DNA from 4 places in the Thalassobacillus sp. C254 genome. Region 1 is predicted to be linked to each of the others. Evidence: riboswitches for the same ligand, from Rfam matches in the RefSeq annotation. Region 1 holds a riboswitch; each other region holds the start of a gene.
What was found. Region 1 has a riboswitch for cobalamin ahead of JCM19033_RS18215 (ABC transporter substrate-binding protein). Riboswitches for the same ligand answer to the same signal wherever they lie in the genome.
Positions count from the first base shown of each region.

Region 1 (4,433 bases):
TTTTCTTTCCCTTTATCCATGAGAAGCACTCTGTGACAATACATAGAAGCCATATTTAAATCGTGGAGAACTGCCACTACCGTTAACCCTTTTTCACGTGTCCAGCTTTTCAGCGTGTCGAGCAGGCTCATTTGAAAAGAAACATCCAAATGATTGGTAGGCTCATCAAGCAATAATATGTCTGGTTCCTGGGCCAGCGCTCTGGCAAGCATTACTCTTTGCTTCTCACCGCCGCTTAACTGGCTAACCGACTTCTCCGCAAAGTGAAGGACATTCGTTTCCTGCATTGCCTGGTGGATGACTTCTTCATCAGCTGATGTGGTTAAACCAAGCCACCCCTTTTGATAAGGATATCTCCCAAGCTCCACAACCTGTCTGACACTATAGGAGAAGGCAGTTTCTGCATGCTGGGGGAGTACCGCCATTTTTTTTGCCAGTTCTTTCGAGGAGTAATCCATAATATCCTTGTCACCGAGAAGAACTCTTCCTGAAGAGGAAGGAAGGGCGGCATGAAGGATTTTTAATAACGTGGACTTTCCGCTTCCATTTGGACCTAGTATTCCAAAGATTTCCCCTTTGTTAATGTTAAGGTTAATGTCCTTTACGACATCTTCTTTATTTGTATAACCACCGGAGATATGTTCAATCGTCAGCACGTTTCTGCACCTCCTTTTCTGCTTAAAGCTTTTTGCGTTCTCTCAGGAGAAGCAATCCAAAAACAGGAGCACCAATGATTGCTGTTAATACACCAATAGGGAGTTCCGTCGGGGCAATCAGAGTCCTTGCTGCCATGTCTGTTAATACGAGAAATCCCCCTCCTATCAGTAGCGATAACGGTAAATGATGACGGTGGTCAGCTCCAAACAACAGACGGACCAGGTGAGGTATAACCAGCCCGACAAATCCAATCGTTCCTGAGACCGCTACTGCTGACCCTGTTAACAAGGATGCTCCAAGTAGGATGGAAATCTTTCTTGCTTCTGTATTTACTCCTAACGTTTTAGCTGTCTCTTCACCAAAAACCATTGCATTCAGTTCTCTGCTGTTTGCAAACAAAATAACAGCTCCTGTTATAAAGAAAGGAAGCATAAGGAGGACATGACTCCACCCTCTCATTGATACACTCCCCATCAGCCAGGTAATGATCTGGCGAAGTTCCTCACCTGTTAATGCAATCAAAAGAGACATCAACGATCCTAGAAAGGAACTGAATATAATTCCGGCTAAAATAATAGTTTCTGTAGCTAAATTCTTTTGCACAATCCTGGCAAAAAACAGGACTAGAAAAAGAGTCAAAAATCCGGATACCACACTGACAAAAGGAAGAGTAAAAGCTCCGATCAGCGGGAGAGAAAGCCCAAGAAAAAGAACAATCACGGCACCAAGAGCAGCCCCGGATGATACACCCAGTGTGAATGGATCTGCCAGGGATTTTTTAAAAATCCCTGAAAAGCAGATCCTGCCATGGCTAGAGACGCCCCTACCAAAAGGGCAAGAGTTACGCGAGGAAGACGGATATCCAAAATAATGTTTCGCGTAACGGAATCGATGTCAGCGCCTAGTGGTATCCCGGCACCTTCCTGAAGAAGAACTATCACTGTCGTTGAAAAAGGAATTCCAATACTGCCAATTGAAATACCAATAATAAGGGCTGCAAAAAGGAAGAGAACACTCCCTCCATAAGCAGCCCACTTTTTTTTATTCGTTGTTAAAGACATCAGGATAAACCAGCTCAGCAATTGCTTCAGCACCGTCTACTAAACGAGGTCCTGGTCTTGTAACTTTATCTGCATGTACATCGTAAATTCTTTCATTTTCTACAGCTGGAATGTCACTCCAGCCTGATCGTGAAAGAATTTCTTCTTCAGGATCTTCCACATAAAAACCATAGGTTGTAATGATCACATCGGGATTTAAGGCGATAACATCCTCTTCACTGTACTGAACCCACCCCTCTTCATTTTGGGCAGCATTTTCAGCATTGATCATTTCCAGAATCTCATGTAAAAAGGTGTTTGTACCAGTAGTATAAATTTCTGGAGCCGGCCCCACCTCAAGCCAGACTGTTTGTCTTTCATCCTCGGATATTTCCTGGGCTTGTTCCTGGAGCTCGTTAACACCTTCCTGCATCTCAGCTACAAGCGTTTCAGCCTCCTCATACGTCCCTGTGGCCGCACCGATCATTTCAATTGAATCGTAAGCATCATCAAAGCCAGAAGCTTCATTTACAAATAAAACGGTTATATCTGCCTCCTGCAATTGATTGAAACCTTCCTCACTGAAGTGAGCGGATGACTCATGAGCCAGAACAAGATCAGGCTCTAATGACAAAATGGTTTCCACATCGAATTCCATCCCGCCTACACTCTGAATATCATTCACTTCTTCCGGGTATGTATCGTTGTCAGTAACTCCCACAATGCGATCTCCGGCTCCTAATGCAAAAGCAGTCTCTGTATTGCTCGGAATCAAGCTGACAATTCTTTGAGGCTCTTCCTCAATTGTAACCTCTTCACCAACAGCATCTTCAATCGTCACTGGAAAATCGGCTTCTGCACCGTCTTCTCCGTTGGCATCAGTGTCTTCTTGCGGCTCCTCAGCTGCCTCTTCTTCCATAGATTCTTCAGTCGTATCCTCGGCAGCTTCTTCTCCTGTATCCTCTGTCTCTCCGCATGCTGCTAAACTCATTACTAAAAGTACTGACGTACCCATTACCCATTGTTTTCTCACTCTTTGTCTCTCCTTTTAGTTTCCGTTCTTTCTCTATAATGGTGAAAGGACTCGATACGGCAGCTTTTCCTGTTCTTTGGTCAATAACATCCTATAGATGCAAAAAAAGCTCCCCTTTTTCAAAAAGGAGAGCATACATGTGTATGACCTAAGTCACTGTAAGACAGCCGTAAGGCAGTTACCACGTCTGCTTCCACCTTTTCCTCGAAGGCCTGGCATATATTCATCTAAGGCAGGTCTCCTGACTTCCGCGTTCTGGATCAGCCTGCCTTCCCAACCTGCTTCTAGCAGACAGTGGCTTGATAGGCGTTCCACGCGTATACAGTGGCGGGACCGTGCCGGATTTTCACCGGGCTTCCCTTTTAACATTTCCCTTGATAGGAAATTGACCATAGATGTGAACGGTATTTTGTTTTCTCCATATTCAAAGTATACAGGATATTTTTTGTTTGAAAAGATGCTTTTTCAGCAAATTTTTCATTTTCCCTTTATTTCTCCTTATGGCAAATAAAAATTTGTCGAGGAGATGTGGCGGTTTGGTAAGGTGAAGCATCATAATCCCCAAAGTGAGATTGAATAGTGAAGCCGCTGCTTTCAAGCATACGTTTAAGCTCATCTGAAGAATAAAGCTTCACTCGTTCAAGGTATTCTCTTTTTGACTCATTATCGTGAATTGTAATCGTTTTCGTAACAAACCCCTTGTCAATTTTCCGCTGCTGCCTGATGTGCAGACCGTCCTTATTTGATTCATCCTCTGCTACAAGGTTTTTCGTAACATACTGTGGATTTAAATAGTCAAATAAAAACCAGCCCCCAGGCTTTAATGCTTGATAGGCATTTTTAAAAACAAGCTCATTTTCTTCATCATCCGGAAAATAACCAAAACTTGTAAATAAATTAAATACAGCATCATATTCATTGCTAAATTGAATATTTCTTACATCCGCGCGCATGTATTTAATAGGAAGGTCACTGGTCAAGTCAATTGCTTTTTTCAATAATACAGCTGAGAGATCAACCCCGGTGACGTCAAAATCCCTACGGGCAAGCCAGCGGCAGTGCCGTCCATGACCACAGCACAGATCCAGCACTGTCATCTTTTTTTGAAGAGGAATATAGGACATTAATGCTTCAAGCTCCCGAGCTGCTTTTTGTTCATCCCTGTGATCATAAATTCTCAGGTAGTCTTCCTGAAAACTTTCTTCGTACCATTCTGTCAAAGTGCCCACTCCTTTCTCTGAACTTTTGTGTAGAGCTTGTAAGTGTTCATAGGACAAAGACTGAGAGGGCTTTCAGGCTGTGCTGCCCTCTCCCTTCTTTATTTGCGTGTCAAACTAATTCTCTTTTCAACAGCACTACGAAGACAAATAACTCCGGGGTTTTTAAATGTCTTCTCTTGGTATATGAAAGGTAAAAGTCGTGCCCTCCTCCACTTTACTGTGAGCAGAAATCTGGCCGTTGTGTCCCTCCACAATATTCTTTGCGATAGCAAGGCCAAGGCCCGTTCCTGAGCGGCCCCGGGTTCTGGCTTTATCCGCCTTATAAAAACGTTCGAACACAAAGGGCAGGTCTTCTTCTGGTATACCTGATCCAGTGTCCTCCACATCCACAGTAACTCCGGATCCGTCTGTTTCCACACGAAGTGTCACGGTTCCGCCAGCCTCCGTATGACGAATGGCGTTATGAATTAAGTTCGTCAACAC
Region 1 is NZ_BAXQ01000026.1:10,125-14,557, reverse strand. Features, by position in the region: gene JCM19033_RS18225 (heme ABC transporter ATP-binding protein) at 1-656, opposite strand, end outside; partial or broken gene JCM19033_RS18220 (FecCD family ABC transporter permease) at 679-1,718, opposite strand; gene JCM19033_RS18215 (ABC transporter substrate-binding protein) at 1,699-2,712, opposite strand; cobalamin riboswitch at 2,944-3,139, opposite strand; gene JCM19033_RS18205 (bifunctional 2-polyprenyl-6-hydroxyphenol methylase/3-demethylubiquinol 3-O-methyltransferase UbiG) at 3,219-3,950, opposite strand; partial or broken gene JCM19033_RS18200 (ATP-binding protein) at 4,113-4,433, opposite strand, start outside.

Region 2 (4,433 bases), on a different contig from region 1:
AAAGTTCTTCTTTTCTTCAGCAAATTCCACTGCGTACAACGGGTCAATTCCATCTGTGGATCCACCGATTTTGGCAGTAGAAGAATTAGGAGCTACAGCCATCATCCATCCGTTTCTCACTCCAGTTGCAGCCACCTCTTCCTGTAATTCCTGCCACCGTTTTGACGTATAGCCTCTTCGCTCAAAATAAAGACCTGTTTCCCACTCAGAACCTTGAAATTTACTATAAGCCCTTTTTCTTTTGCCAATTCCATGGAAGATTGAATCGTGTGATAGGCAATGTCTTCGTATATTTTATCTGCGTATTCCACAGACTTCTCAGATTCCCACTGGATTCCTTTTAATGCCAAAAGGTGATGCCAGCCAAACGTTCCAAGACCCACAGCTCTGTACTTTCTGTTGGTAACTTGCGCCTGACCCACTGGGATGTTGTTTAAGTCAATGACATTATCAAGCATCCTCATCTGAATAGGTATCAGCCTTTCTAAGACATCATCCTTACAGCCGACGGAAGATTAATAGAAGATAAATTACATACCACAAAATCTCCTGGTTTACGGACAATAACAATGTTTCCCTCTTCGTCTTCATACTCTTGACTAATAGGAGAAGGTGACATATTTTGTGTAATTTCTGTGCATAAATTACTGCAATAGATAGAGGTTCTTCCCTCCCCTTTCAAATGCTTGTTTGAATTTTGACGATTTACTTCATCCCGGTAGAACATGTAAGGTGTTCCAGTTTCCAGCTGTGCCACCATAATTCTTGCCATGATATCCATGGCTCGGTAGGTCTTTCGCGGAAGAAGAGGGTGATTGACTGCTTCTTCATACTTTTCTGTAAAATATTTACGGTCTTCCTCGTCATAAAAGTCTTCAAGACCAACCGGAGTGCCATCTTCACTCTTCCAGCCCATGATTTGTTTCACCTGGTGAGGACAAAACACATGCCATTCGCCTATGCTTCTTCCGTTCTCATCTGTCTCCTGTAACTTATGCATAAATAGGTCAGGTATCGTAACCCCGGTAAAAATATCGTGAGCTTTCCTTCTTTCATCACCATTATTTGTTTTTAAGTCAAGAAAACCGTTCATAATGTCCTTGTGGAATAAGTCTAAATAAACAGCCACCGCCCCTTGACGCTGTCCCAGCTGGTCCACACTCACAGCTGTGTCATTAATCAGCCTGATCCACGGTACCACTCCAGAGGAATTACCTTTAAACTTCTTTATATCTGATCCTAAAGCTCTTACCTTCCCATAATAAATACCAATCCCACCGCCATCCTTGCTGAGGCGGGCAATGTCCCAGTTATTCAGGTAAATACTGTCAAGTGAGTCATCAACTGTATCTATAAAACAAGAAGACAATTGACCAAAACTTTTTCCTGCATTAGATAAAGTAGGAGTAGCAACCGTCATATATAAATTGCTTAGTGCCCAATAAGCTTCCTTAACCTTTTCCAGCCTTTTGTTTTTTTCTTCCTTCTGCATAAGGGTCATCGCAATGATCATAAACCGCTCCTGCGGCAGCTCAAATACTTTCCCCTCATGATCTCTCGCTAAATACCGGTCTGCCAGTAAAAATAAACCTATGTAAGTAAACAACTCATCTCGCTTGGGTTCAATTTCCCGTTCTAATTCCTTAATTTCCTGTTCAGAATATGCTGCTAACAAATGATCGGAATAGATTCCTTTCTCACGTAACGTTTTCATTAGCTTATACAAGCTTCCATATCGTCTTTCCGCCGTGCTGTACCCTCTATGTAAAGCCGCCTGCTTGTATAGTTCATTTAAATACAGCCGTGCTGCAACAAACGTCCAGTCTGGCTGGTCCATTTGTATTTGGTTTAATGCATAGAGCATAGCTTGATGGTTCACGTCTTTATCCGTTCCGGTAAAAGATGTAATATATTCTTTGATTTGCTTTGCATTAAAATTGTAACGATCAAAAGCTTTATCAATTGTATCCATCACTTCATGTAATTCCTCTTTAACATGTACTGTCATTTTCTTCCTCCTTATTCCTGCTTTATTCTAAGCTGGCCGTTGTCGTCTCACCGCTCCTGATATTTTTTCGAATTAAAAAATCCGCTCAAATTAATGTGAGCGGATGAAACGATAGCAAGTAATGGAGAAAGATACTTTGGTCTTTCTCTGTGCCACCGTTTCATCTTCTCAATCCCCGAAGAAGGTGAAACATCTTAAGATAAGACAGGTCTCCTGACTTGTGCGTCTTCCGTCCATGAGCTCCTTCCCGTATAAAAACCGATCAAGTTTATTTATACAGTGGATACGACTCATTTCGTCAGCACTTACAGTTGCGGGGGCAGTCTTGGATTTTCACCAAATTCCCTTTTACGCCAAATGGCATCTCATCTCAAGGCAAACAATATATAGTTTTATCGATAACAAAAAACACAATATCTTGTGAAATTCTACATTTATACTACATGACTTATCCCAATTTAGCAAGTTCATAGATCCATAGATTATTAATTTATTTCTTCAAATGTAAAGCATCTCTACTATTACATGGGGGGAGCATTTGACGTCAATTATCACATTTTGTCGTAATACCCGAAAAGTCTAAGGCTGCGTTGTTTTTCTTTTCCTATTCGCTGAAAATACATTTATTTTACCTACACTAACCCCTGCATAAAAGAATTAATACCTCAGTGAAGCAACGGACTTACTAATAACCATCCTCTCCGTTTCATATCCCTTACTTTTTAAGTAATACTCCATTCCTGCTTTAGCAATGTCTATGTTATTTTTCGGACCGATGGTCACACGTTTTATAGGAAGTTTCTCTGGAAAATGAATCGTAATAAACGGGATGATTACTCCATTTGAAGCCCGGAAGAAAACCTCTGGGCCCCTCTCTTTGGTAGTGAGCTTTCGTGGAAGAGCAATTCGATATTCTTCTTCACTTTTAAAAGCCTCATCCTTAAAAAAGATCGAACAAGTTGCTAGTATAGAAAAGAAATGTTCTGAAAGCTCTCCACCGATTTCTTGCAGCGTATACTGAGGGTGAAGGCGGGATAGATATTGAAAGGTTTCCATGAGAAAATCCATAACAATTTGTTCTTGTTCTCTTCTGTCGTATATTACCCTTCCATACACTAAGGTATATTCACGGGCAAAATGACTGGAAAAATCATTTATTTTTTTCAGCATGTCACCAGAGGAAAAGCCGATATTGTATCCGTCGCCTTTTGCGTAGTTATACCAAAGAGCCAAAGAGTCTTTATTTTCGGTCAGGGAGAATATATATACTTCAAAATCGTCAAGGTCTATCTTCTCCATAAACCTTTGCCACGTCTGTTTTAATTCTAAAATAAATAACTTTTTCAGTTCCTGTATATATGTATCTTCCCCAAAGTTATCCGTCAGCTTACTTTCGACCTGTCCCAATACTTTATTAATAATTCCTTCTATATAAATAAGTTCATTTGAGTCATTTAAAAAGGTTCCTCTGCTCATCCACAAATTGTTTGTTTCTACCATGCCCATTAAACTATCTAAACCGGTGTAATGATACAGTTCCTTTTGTACAGTGTGATCTTTTCTGATTTGCTGGTCTACCGACTGCCAAAAATGCAGCGATAAAGCCTCTGCCAGTGTCCCCTTTTTATCCATGGTTTCTCCCCTTCTACTCAAGCATAAGTCTTATTTCCAGCTTGTATTTTCCCTTCTTTGTGTAAGAATAATCCCGGTCCACGATTTTTTCATTGGTGCACCCCATGTACTGGTATGCGTGACTCAGAATATCAAGAGCTCATTTAGGCATTATACATTTACCCAAATCCTTTCGGCTTACTGTCTATTTTCGTTCGACTCCTGCTTTTTCCAAAGGGGCCACTCTTCGACATGACTAATATAACTTGGAACTTTGACAGAACCTATGAAAAAAGACGGTCTCAAAAAATTTTCATTGAGACCACCCTTTTTTATCTACTTCTTTTTTTGCTGAAATGATCTTTCTTTTGCCGGCTCTGTACTTCCAGGTTCATCTGGGCTTTTTTGTGAACGGTAGGCCTCGTTTATAAACGAGCTTCCACTTTTCTTTGTGTTTTTATGGCTCACCCTCTTCACCCCCTCCTTATATAATGTTAGCTATTAGCCGCATTTTATTTGAGGGAGGGTAAAATAAGTGAGGTCTATCTGTAATGGGGGAGGAGAGCGGCCCCTATCGCTCCTGCCTTTTGCCCCGACAAGGCTTCGTAAATCTCGGCCTCTTTCTTAAATCTCGGGTAGACCAAATGATTTGTCTTTTCCTTAAGCTGGCCTAAAAAGTATGATGAAGAAGCCATCACTCCTCCTCCCAAGATAAGCTTATCAGTTTAATAAAAAGATGACATTCGCGAGCAGTATAGACAGGTTTGTAGTAAATTGATCCACAATTCCCGCTGAAATTTCTTCCTTTTCCACT
Region 2 is NZ_BAXQ01000031.1:36,634-41,066, reverse strand. Features, by position in the region: partial or broken gene JCM19033_RS26720 (hypothetical protein) at 1-458, opposite strand, end outside; gene JCM19033_RS19585 (ribonucleotide reductase N-terminal alpha domain-containing protein) at 485-2,008, opposite strand; cobalamin riboswitch at 2,194-2,391, opposite strand; gene JCM19033_RS19580 (DUF2971 domain-containing protein) at 2,666-3,640, opposite strand; gene JCM19033_RS26715 (hypothetical protein) at 3,956-4,087, opposite strand; gene JCM19033_RS23820 (ROK family protein) at 4,162-4,329, opposite strand; gene JCM19033_RS19575 (ROK family protein) at 4,340-4,433, opposite strand, start outside.
Region 2: linked by a shared signal. The riboswitch ahead of JCM19033_RS19585 (ribonucleotide reductase N-terminal alpha domain-containing protein) and the one ahead of JCM19033_RS18215 (ABC transporter substrate-binding protein) in region 1 are both predicted to bind cobalamin.

Region 3 (4,433 bases), on a different contig from region 1:
AAACGCTTAACCAGATCTAATATTTGCAGCTGGTGCTGGATATCGAGATGATTCGTCGGCTCATCCAAAACAAGGACATCAGCCTCTTGTGTTAACGCTCTGGCTATTATAACCCTTTGTTTTTCCCCACCTGATAACGAGGCGAAGCTTCTTCTGGAAAACGAAAGCATCCCCACTTCTGATAATGCTTTTTCTGCAATTTTTTCATCCTCTATGTTATCTCTGTCCAGAAAACGTTTGTGAGGGGATCTGCCCATAAGTACCATTTCTTTTACCGAAAAATCAAACGGAACACTTGACTCCTGCTGACAACGGCCATATGTTTCGCCGTTTTTTTAGCCGTCCAATTATATATATTTTCACCGTTTACTTCCACAACGCCAAAGTCAGGCTTAAGGTGCCGATAAATGCTTTTTAACATCGTAGATTTCCCGCTGCCGTTAGGTCCCACAATCCCGACAAATTCATTTGTATCTACATGTAAATTAATATTTTGCAGTATTTTTTCACCTGATAAATCTTTTGAAAGATCTTCTACTTTTACATGCATTATGATTCACTCCCAAACGAGTATGTACTTCTTCGCAAGAGCCAAATAAAAAACGGTCCTCCGCATAAGGCGGTTAGAATACCTATAGGCATTTCCTCCGGTGCAGCAATCAGCCTTGCTCCAATATCAGCCCATATTAGAAATACAGCTCCAAGCAAAGCACTGACCGGCAGCACCCTTTTATGGTCTGAGCCGATAAGCAGCCTCACAATATGGGGAATCATTAACCCTACAAAGCCAATGGCTCCACTGACAGCTACCAAAACCCCAGTAAGAAGAGCAGTAATAACTAAAAGGATCTTTCGGAATTGATCAATATTCATCCCTAACGTAGCTGCCGTCTCCTCTCCCATAAGGAGAAGATTTAATGAACGTGATTGAAACCAAAGAAAAAGAAACACAATAACAAGAGAAGCTAAAGGAATCCACAGGTTCCCCCAGGTTCCTCCGGCTAAACTGCCCATCAACCAGTAAAGAGCGCTTCGAATTCCTTCTTCTCTAGGCGCAGAAATAACAATGAAGCTCGTCACTGCACTCAATATCATAGAAATGGCTATGCCGGCTAGAAGGAGCCTCGCAGTAGAAATTCGTTTATTTACTTGCGCTAACAAAAAAACCAGAACAATGGAAACTAATGCTCCTAAAAACGCAGCAAGTGAAAGAGCATATTGGCCAAATACACTGAAAGCTCCAAACAGAATCACCAAGGTAGCTCCAACAGAAGCACCTGAAGACACACCGAGAATAAAAGGGTCGGCCAGGGAGTTTCGAACAAGGGCCTGGATAGCCACACCTACAATTGAGAGTCCTGCTCCTACAACAGCGCCCAAAAGCACTCTGGGCAAGCGGATATCCCAAACGATGTGATCATGAGCAGGAGTCCACTCGGATGTGATCCATGCATTCACAAACGGAACCTTCGAAACAATGATTCCCCATACTGCTTCAGGGGAAATAGCAACTGGTCCCAGCATTACCCCTGCAGTTATCGATATCAACAGTAATCCTAGAAGACCGCTGAGCCAAAGCATGTAGGTAACTTTATTCCTTTTTAGCTGTTTCTCCTCCATTTTATCTTTCCCTGGTAAAGGGGTGGTCTCATAAGTTTTTGCTATACCGCTCATAAGAAAGTCCCCTAATTTTCGTTAGCTATATCCGGGTAAAATCCTTCTGCCATCAACTCAAACGCTTCAGGAGCTCTGACTCCTTCAGCAGCAGCAGATAAGGGAACGACTACAAAATTCTCTTCTTGTATTGCTGTCACACTTTCCAAGGCATCATATGATAACAAAAATTCTTTTTTCTGCTCTGCTGTTGTTTCCCCGTAATCAACAATAACGATCCATTCAGGGTCCTCCTCAATCACCGCTTCCCAGCTTACGTTCCCCCAGTTTTGGTCCAAAGCATCAGAGAATATGTTAGTCCCGCCTGCCATTTCAATTAAGTTTGTCATAAAAATTGACTGCCAGTCATTGGCTCTTGTTCCCCGCTATCATATACAAATACCTTAAAGGATCATCTGTATCCGGGTCTATTTGCGATTGAACGTCAGCAATCCGCTGATCCATAGCAGAGATTAATTCCTCAGCTCTTTCTTCCACTCTAAATATCTGGCCTATATTAGTAATATCCTGATATACATCATCAAGCGTCGGGCCAATCATTGAAGAAGACTCATGAAGATAAGGGGTGATCCCGTACTCAAGGAGCTGAGTAAAGGTTCCTATATTGTCCTCTGTAAAAGCACTTTCCCATCCTGCGTAAGCAAAATCAGGTTCAACATTTAAAAAAGGCTCCTGGGAAGGGTATTGATCTGCCAAAACAGGTACACTCTCATAGGCATCCTGGTATTCAGGATGTATGCCGTCATCTAAATATGCAGTCCCTGCCATATGGTCTTCAAGCCCTAGAGCGAGCATAACTTCTGTTACGTGCTGGTTTAATGTCACTGCACGCTGGGGTGCTTCTTCAAATGTAAGTTCTTCCCCATTGTTCTCAATGACCACTGCTTCATCCTGGGACAAAGAATCAGCCTCCGCTTCAGCAGCTCCGGTTTCAGTATCGCCCTCTGCTCCACATGCTGCCATAATAAGAGTTCCGGTCAATAAAAAAGACAACGGATATGTTTTGCTCCACTTCATTTTATTTCTCCTCCTCAGTAATCATAAATAGTAATTATTACGATTTATATTTTGAATTATAAGGACACTTCCTCTTTTTGTAAAGATTTCTTTCCTCTTCATACCAAAGCGTGTTACTTGTGTACTTTTTTCATTAACTGCAACCACTCCTTTACCAAAAAAATAAGCGGTTCTACCCCGGGGATCGGGTTAGAAACGCTTACTTCTCATCAAATATATCTGGAAGGCTTGTCACGCCTATTAAGGGTATATTCAAGTGAAGGCACACTTTGGTGCAGCATCTAACCACCTCCCTAATTCCCGTAGGTCAACAGTGATGTTGAAATAGGCAGGTCTCCTGACTTGGGGGTTATCCTCTCGTCCCTTCCCGGTGTTACCCAGTGAGATTACTCGAGAAAGCCAATCATTACATTGGCCCCCTTACAGTGGCGGGTCCGTGCCGGAGTTTCACCGGACTTCCCTATTAAGCAGGCAGTATTTGCCTTGCACCTATTTCCATTGCATGTATAATTTTAGTAAATCGTATCATTGATTCCTTGCCTTGTCCATCTTCTCTTATCCCAATCTAAAGTTTTATGTTCGTCTGTTTCGGATAATGAGTTTAAAAAGGTGAAATAATAATAAAAAGGAGGTAATAGGAATGGCGCACGATCACTCTGTTCATGAAAAACATTCCCACGAGCACAGCTTGTCTTGCGGGCACACTAAAATTAAACATGGTGACCATATTGATTATGTTCATGACGGTCACCTTCATCGCGAGCACAACGGCCACTGGGACGAATGTAAAATTTCAGTAACAGAAAGTAACCCTGACGAATGTGCCCCCATGAACTGCGGATGTACTCACAATGATGACTGCGGTCACGAGGTTGTTCCTCATGGCGATCACTATGACTTTCTTGTCAATGGACGTCTGCACCATGTACATGGCGACCACTGTGATGACCACGGACCTGTAGAGTTAGTAAAAATAGATTAGTGTCTTCTGCGGCTGTCCCATTAACGGGGCAGCCTTTTTGGTGTCATGAAGATTGTAAATGTCGTCCAGTATATACCACGCGTAGACATTTATCATCGTTGTATTTCACTGCCGGACAAAGCCTGTTATCAGGTTATCAAATAGTATTTCTTCTTTTGTTCAAAACATTATTTCATGTTCCTGCCAGAGGATCAATCCATATTCAGGTAAGTGATCGAAATGCATGAAGGATTGCCGGAAAAGATAAAGAAAAGATTTAAGGGGGATGTGAAAATTAAATGTAAGCACAGGTAAATAGTAACAAGAGAAAGGAGGTACCATGTTGACTCGCTTCATCAGTTACTTCTTTGGTGTTTTTTTTGTAGACTTGCTGTTTCATCAATATCAGGCTCAAGCTTTTGGGTTTCCTGCCCAAACGACGGGAGAAAGGCTGGGGGTTTTGGCTTTTGCCGGAGCAGTCACATTGCTTTTTTATTTTATCTCCTGGCGTTTCTTTCCGCCTTCTTTTTTCCATGGTGTCCTCATTGCCTCAGGCTTTTTTGCGACGTTTGATATTATCGTCATACATTGGATATTTCATCTTCATCGTCTTACATATGGCCCGGAAGCTTTTATTATTGAACTTCTGCTCGTTATCACAGGCTTTGGTATGCTTGCTTACGGTCTTATCAGAGAAAGGAAGACGATAATTGAGGAAAAGTACTATTAATAAATACCATCTTCCTTTACAAAAAAGGTCCCTTATACTCTTTTGTATAGA
Region 3 is NZ_BAXQ01000014.1:81,560-85,992, reverse strand. Features, by position in the region: gene JCM19033_RS27570 (ABC transporter ATP-binding protein) at 1-257, opposite strand, end outside; gene JCM19033_RS27565 (ABC transporter ATP-binding protein) at 272-550, opposite strand; gene JCM19033_RS13815 (iron ABC transporter permease) at 550-1,581, opposite strand; gene JCM19033_RS25965 (ABC transporter substrate-binding protein) at 1,686-2,003, opposite strand; gene JCM19033_RS13810 (ABC transporter substrate-binding protein) at 2,020-2,691, opposite strand; cobalamin riboswitch at 3,001-3,199, opposite strand; gene JCM19033_RS13805 (hypothetical protein) at 3,332-3,673, shown strand; gene JCM19033_RS13800 (DUF2243 domain-containing protein) at 3,993-4,382, shown strand.
Region 3: linked by a shared signal. The riboswitch ahead of JCM19033_RS13810 (ABC transporter substrate-binding protein) and the one ahead of JCM19033_RS18215 (ABC transporter substrate-binding protein) in region 1 are both predicted to bind cobalamin.

Region 4 (4,433 bases), on a different contig from region 1:
GTCATATAAAACTCCTGCTCTGTATATTTTTCTTTAAAGGCTTTCAGTTTGGCATCCATTCGGTCCATTAAGATACCAGCAAAGAAAAAGTAAGGAATCATCAAAATATTACTTGCTCCCAGACGAATGCATCTCTCCACGCCTTCCTCTACTGTGGGGGTTGTCACTCCAATAAAGGATACTTCTACCGCTGCCATCTCCAGCTTTTCTGAGAGAATTCTAGAAAGCTTGAACAGCTCACTATTTGCATCTACATCACTGCTTCCTCTCCCAACCAATAAGATAGAGGTATCTTTGTTATACAATGTTTCTTGTTCCACTCCAGCGTGAAGCTTTTCTTTTAACAGCTGAAACATTTCTTCGTGAATCCCAATCGGCCGCCCGTAATGAAACCGGACTAAAGGATAAAGCTTTCTTGCTTTATCAATCGCTTGGGGAATATGAATCTTAGAATGTCCCGCTGGAAAAAACATAATAGGTACTAGCGCAACCTCAGTCGCCCCTCTTTTTACACAAGTTTCAATGCCCGAAGCAAGCCCCGGAGAAGCAAATTCCAGAAAACAAGTCTCCACAATCGGAGCAGGCACCTTTTGTTTAAGATTATCTACAAACTGGATGATCCCTTCATTGCCCTCTTTCTTCTTGCTTCCGTGTCCGATAAACAGCACAGCTTTCATATTTTCTCCCTCCTTATTCACATGGATTATCTACGATAACCGGCACTGGCATCTCTTGATACTTAAACCCTTGGATCTCCTGCACTCTCTTAAAAAACTTATGGAACCTTTCATTAGGCAGTCCTTTTTCCTTGTACTCATCTACAACAGCTGTAATGAGGGGAATTAACTTGTCCACTTCCATCCCCTCAGCCACTGGCTGTGCTACATGCGCATTTCTGCCCGTCGTTTTGCTCCCAAAAATACATCAAAAGCTCCTCTTCTATAAATAATGCCAATATCATCAGTAATTGCGCCGTAGCATGCCATGCCGCACCCATTAAAGCCTATGTTCATAACTTTGGGAACAACCATACCGCCTAGAGCTTCTTGTAGTTCTTCAGCATATGGGATTGAATCACGCTTCTCACCGTCACAAAAATCACAGGCCTTTACGTGAATCACATTACCTACCGGAGAAACGAGCCAGCCCGCTTCTTTAAGCTCTTTCACAATTTCCTGTGCACGATCTGTTTCAAGGGATACTTTGAAGTAATGGCTCGGTGTATACTCTACCTCACCGTCTTCCCCGATTACTTCTGTCAGCTGAAGAAGCTGTTTTGAGCTTATTTTCTTGTTTGCTGTTCCCGGAGAAACCGCAAATTCAAAAATCTCTGTTTGCTTAAACGAGATAGAATCTTCTGATACTTGTTTGTTTTCTGAATAAGTGGTGCCCAGCTTGCTTAACGCTTCTTCTGCAAGACCTTTAACATTTATACTTTCGGCAGCTGTTACCGTCTCTTCTTTTCCCCCATGCATTGCCCATGGCTCTGCCTCACTTCTTAGTCTCTGGCAGGTTTTAACTTTTGTTTCTCCTCGCCCAGGGTATATTTACGCTGGTAGCCTCTTGGGGTAATCATTTTGCCGTCATAATAAAATGTAGAATTATTTCCGATTACTACTGTTGTAAGCATGCCAATCTCATGGTCAAGCATGTGCTCCAAATCAGTCATCACTATGTTCTGCCGCTCTCTATATGCGCTTTTCACAAGGCCGACAGGCGTTCCTTTATCTCTATACTTCATTAAAATCCTTTGTGTCTCTTCTATTTGTCTTGTTCTCTTGCCGCTTTTTGGGTTATAAAGTGCAATGACAAAATCAGCCTGGGCGGCCGCTTCCACTCGCTTTACTATTAAATCCCAAGGGGTTAGGTGGTCACTCAAGCTGATCGTACAGGCATCATGCATTACCGGCGCCCCTAAAAGCGAGGCACAAGAATTGATTGCAGATACCCCAGGAATGATTTCTACTTCTACGCCTTCGTCCTCTTTCCATCCCTTTTCAATTAACACTTCATAAACTAATCCCGCCATGCCGTATAGACCAGCATCTCCGCTGGAAATGACAGCCACTGTTTTTCCTTGCTCAGCCTGCTTGACTGCTTCCTGTGCTCTGCTTACTTCTTCAGTCATTCCCGTCCTTACTATGTCCTGATCGGTAAGCAATGGTTTAATTAAATCTATATATGTTTTATAGCCAATAATAGAATCTGACTCAAGAATTGCTTCTTTTGCACGATATGTCATTTGTTCTTCACTTCCTGGGCCGAAACCTACGACAAGAAGTTTTCCTTTTTCATTTGTCACACTATCACTCCTTATATAGAATAAAGACGAACGCACTGCAAAAGGCTCTATTCCATTTGGTCTCTTTCAGACTGCTTATAAAAGCTGCACGCATCCCCCAGCCAGGATATATCGTACAAGCACTCCTTGAACAGAGAATTCACTAAAAGATTTACCACTCACCTACGCATACACAACTAAACAGCAAAAAAGCGCCCCTAACCTGCATGTGGAGGTTAGAGGCGCTCTTCCGGCATAATATAAACGGCTTTTTAACAGCCCATAATTAATCGGAAACCTGCTCTAACACCCCCCATGACCCGTAGGTTACTGGTGTTGTTGAAAAGGCAGGTCTCCTGGCTCTTGGTTTCCATCTGTTTCTTCCTTCCCATCGATTTGTACCGACAGTGGCAGCAAAACAGACAACCCAATTACAGTGGCGGGACCGCGCCGGCTTCACACCGGTCTTCCCTTTTAAGAAAACTGTTAGAACAGCTTTCACCTTTTCCCCTAATATTCTTCTCCTTTAAAGCTATCTGATCCTCCACTCTCTGTCAATCTCTTTTTGGCTTTCTATCTGCTAAGGAATTTATCCTTTTCCACTCTATTTTTGTTTGTGAGATTAAAAAAGAAAAATTCAGGAATAGAGTAGGAGAACGAATTAAGAGAAAGGGAGGTCACTAATTTGGCACATCAACAAGAAACCGGTATTTCATCAGAAACACCTTTAAAAACAAATGGAAAGTCAATTACAGCCCTGGTCCTTGGTGTAGTGGGACTCGTATCTTCTATTCTGATTCCGTTAGCCGGCTTTGCTCTAGGGTTGGTTGGCCTTATTCTTGGAATTTTATCAATAAGGGAGATCAAAAGAAGAGGAGAGTCCGGAAAGGGACTCGCAATTGGCGGTATCGCCTGCAGTGTAGCAGCTCTCGTTCTTACAGTGATACTCATGGCGCTCGCTGCAGCTATGCTGACGCTATAGTCCTCCTTGCTGACACGGTAATTAGTAGTATTTGTGATATAAACGTTTAGATTGCCCAAGGATGGGAATTAGAGGATCATAATTACTTTAAGGAGGAATATAAGATGGCAGATCCAAAGAAACAAGCCGAAGAAAAACTTGACAACATGTCCGAAAACAAAAAGGAAGACATTTTAGAAAGCTTTAGTGAGTTCCAGCAATACCTTAAAGGAAAAGTAGAAAAAGGTGAATCTCTAGGCCTCAGTGAAGAGCAAATGGCAAAAGGCGCTGAGCGTGTAGCAGAATACCTCAAAAACCATGAATCACCTAAAAATACAGAAGAAAAGCTATTACAAGAGATGTGGCAGGTAGCTGAGGATGACGAAAAGCATAAAATGGCTCACGTCCTGGTAAAACTAGCGAAGAAAGCTGGTTAATGGCAAAGTCACAGCTATAAAAAACAAGCAGTTCTCTGGAGGTACCAGAATACTGCTTGTTTTTACATATATTATCCCTTTATCTACAGGTAATTTTCAATTTCTTTTTCTCAAATTTCTTGCACTTTCAAAGGGGCTTGGTGCAGAAGCAATCGCTGAAATTATTGATATGCCGTCGCTTCCTGATTTCATCACTTCGTCGATATTATCTTCATAAATTCCACCAATCCCAACAATCGGTGTCTTGATCCCCATTTTACGAAACAGAGTGATCACTTGAGGACCCGTTTCTTCAGCAGCATCGTCTTTAGAACCTGTCGCATATATAGGCCCTAAACCAAGGTAATCAGCCCCGTGCTCTGCGGCTTCCAGGCCTTCGTCAATCGTATATGCAGAAACCCCCAGAATTTTATCACCCATCATTTTTCTTGCTTCTTTTGCTCCAATATCTTCTTGTCCAATATGAAGACCGTCTGCATTAAGTTGCACCGCTAAATCAATATCATCATTAACTATAAAAGGAATTCCATTCTGCCGGCAGATCTCTTGCAATTTACGTGCCAGCTCTTCCTTTTCAGCACCTGCTTTTGAACCTTCTCCTTTTTCACGGTATTGAAAAAGAGTAATCCCGCCTGCGATTGCTTCCTTTACTACTTGTTCAGGAAGCTGAGTAGTATTTTGACTGCCAAATATAAAATATAATTTTAAGTACTGTATCATCTCAGCTCTTGTTATACGTCCCAAAGTTTCCCCA
Region 4 is NZ_BAXQ01000023.1:11,183-15,615, reverse strand. Features, by position in the region: gene JCM19033_RS17270 (sirohydrochlorin chelatase) at 1-677, opposite strand, end outside; partial or broken gene cobJ (precorrin-3B C(17)-methyltransferase) at 691-2,242, opposite strand; cobalamin riboswitch at 2,610-2,802, opposite strand; gene JCM19033_RS17260 (DUF4190 domain-containing protein) at 2,967-3,263, shown strand; gene JCM19033_RS17255 (DUF3243 family protein) at 3,368-3,679, shown strand; gene thiE (thiamine phosphate synthase) at 3,776-4,423, opposite strand.
Region 4: linked by a shared signal. The riboswitch ahead of cobJ (precorrin-3B C(17)-methyltransferase) and the one ahead of JCM19033_RS18215 (ABC transporter substrate-binding protein) in region 1 are both predicted to bind cobalamin.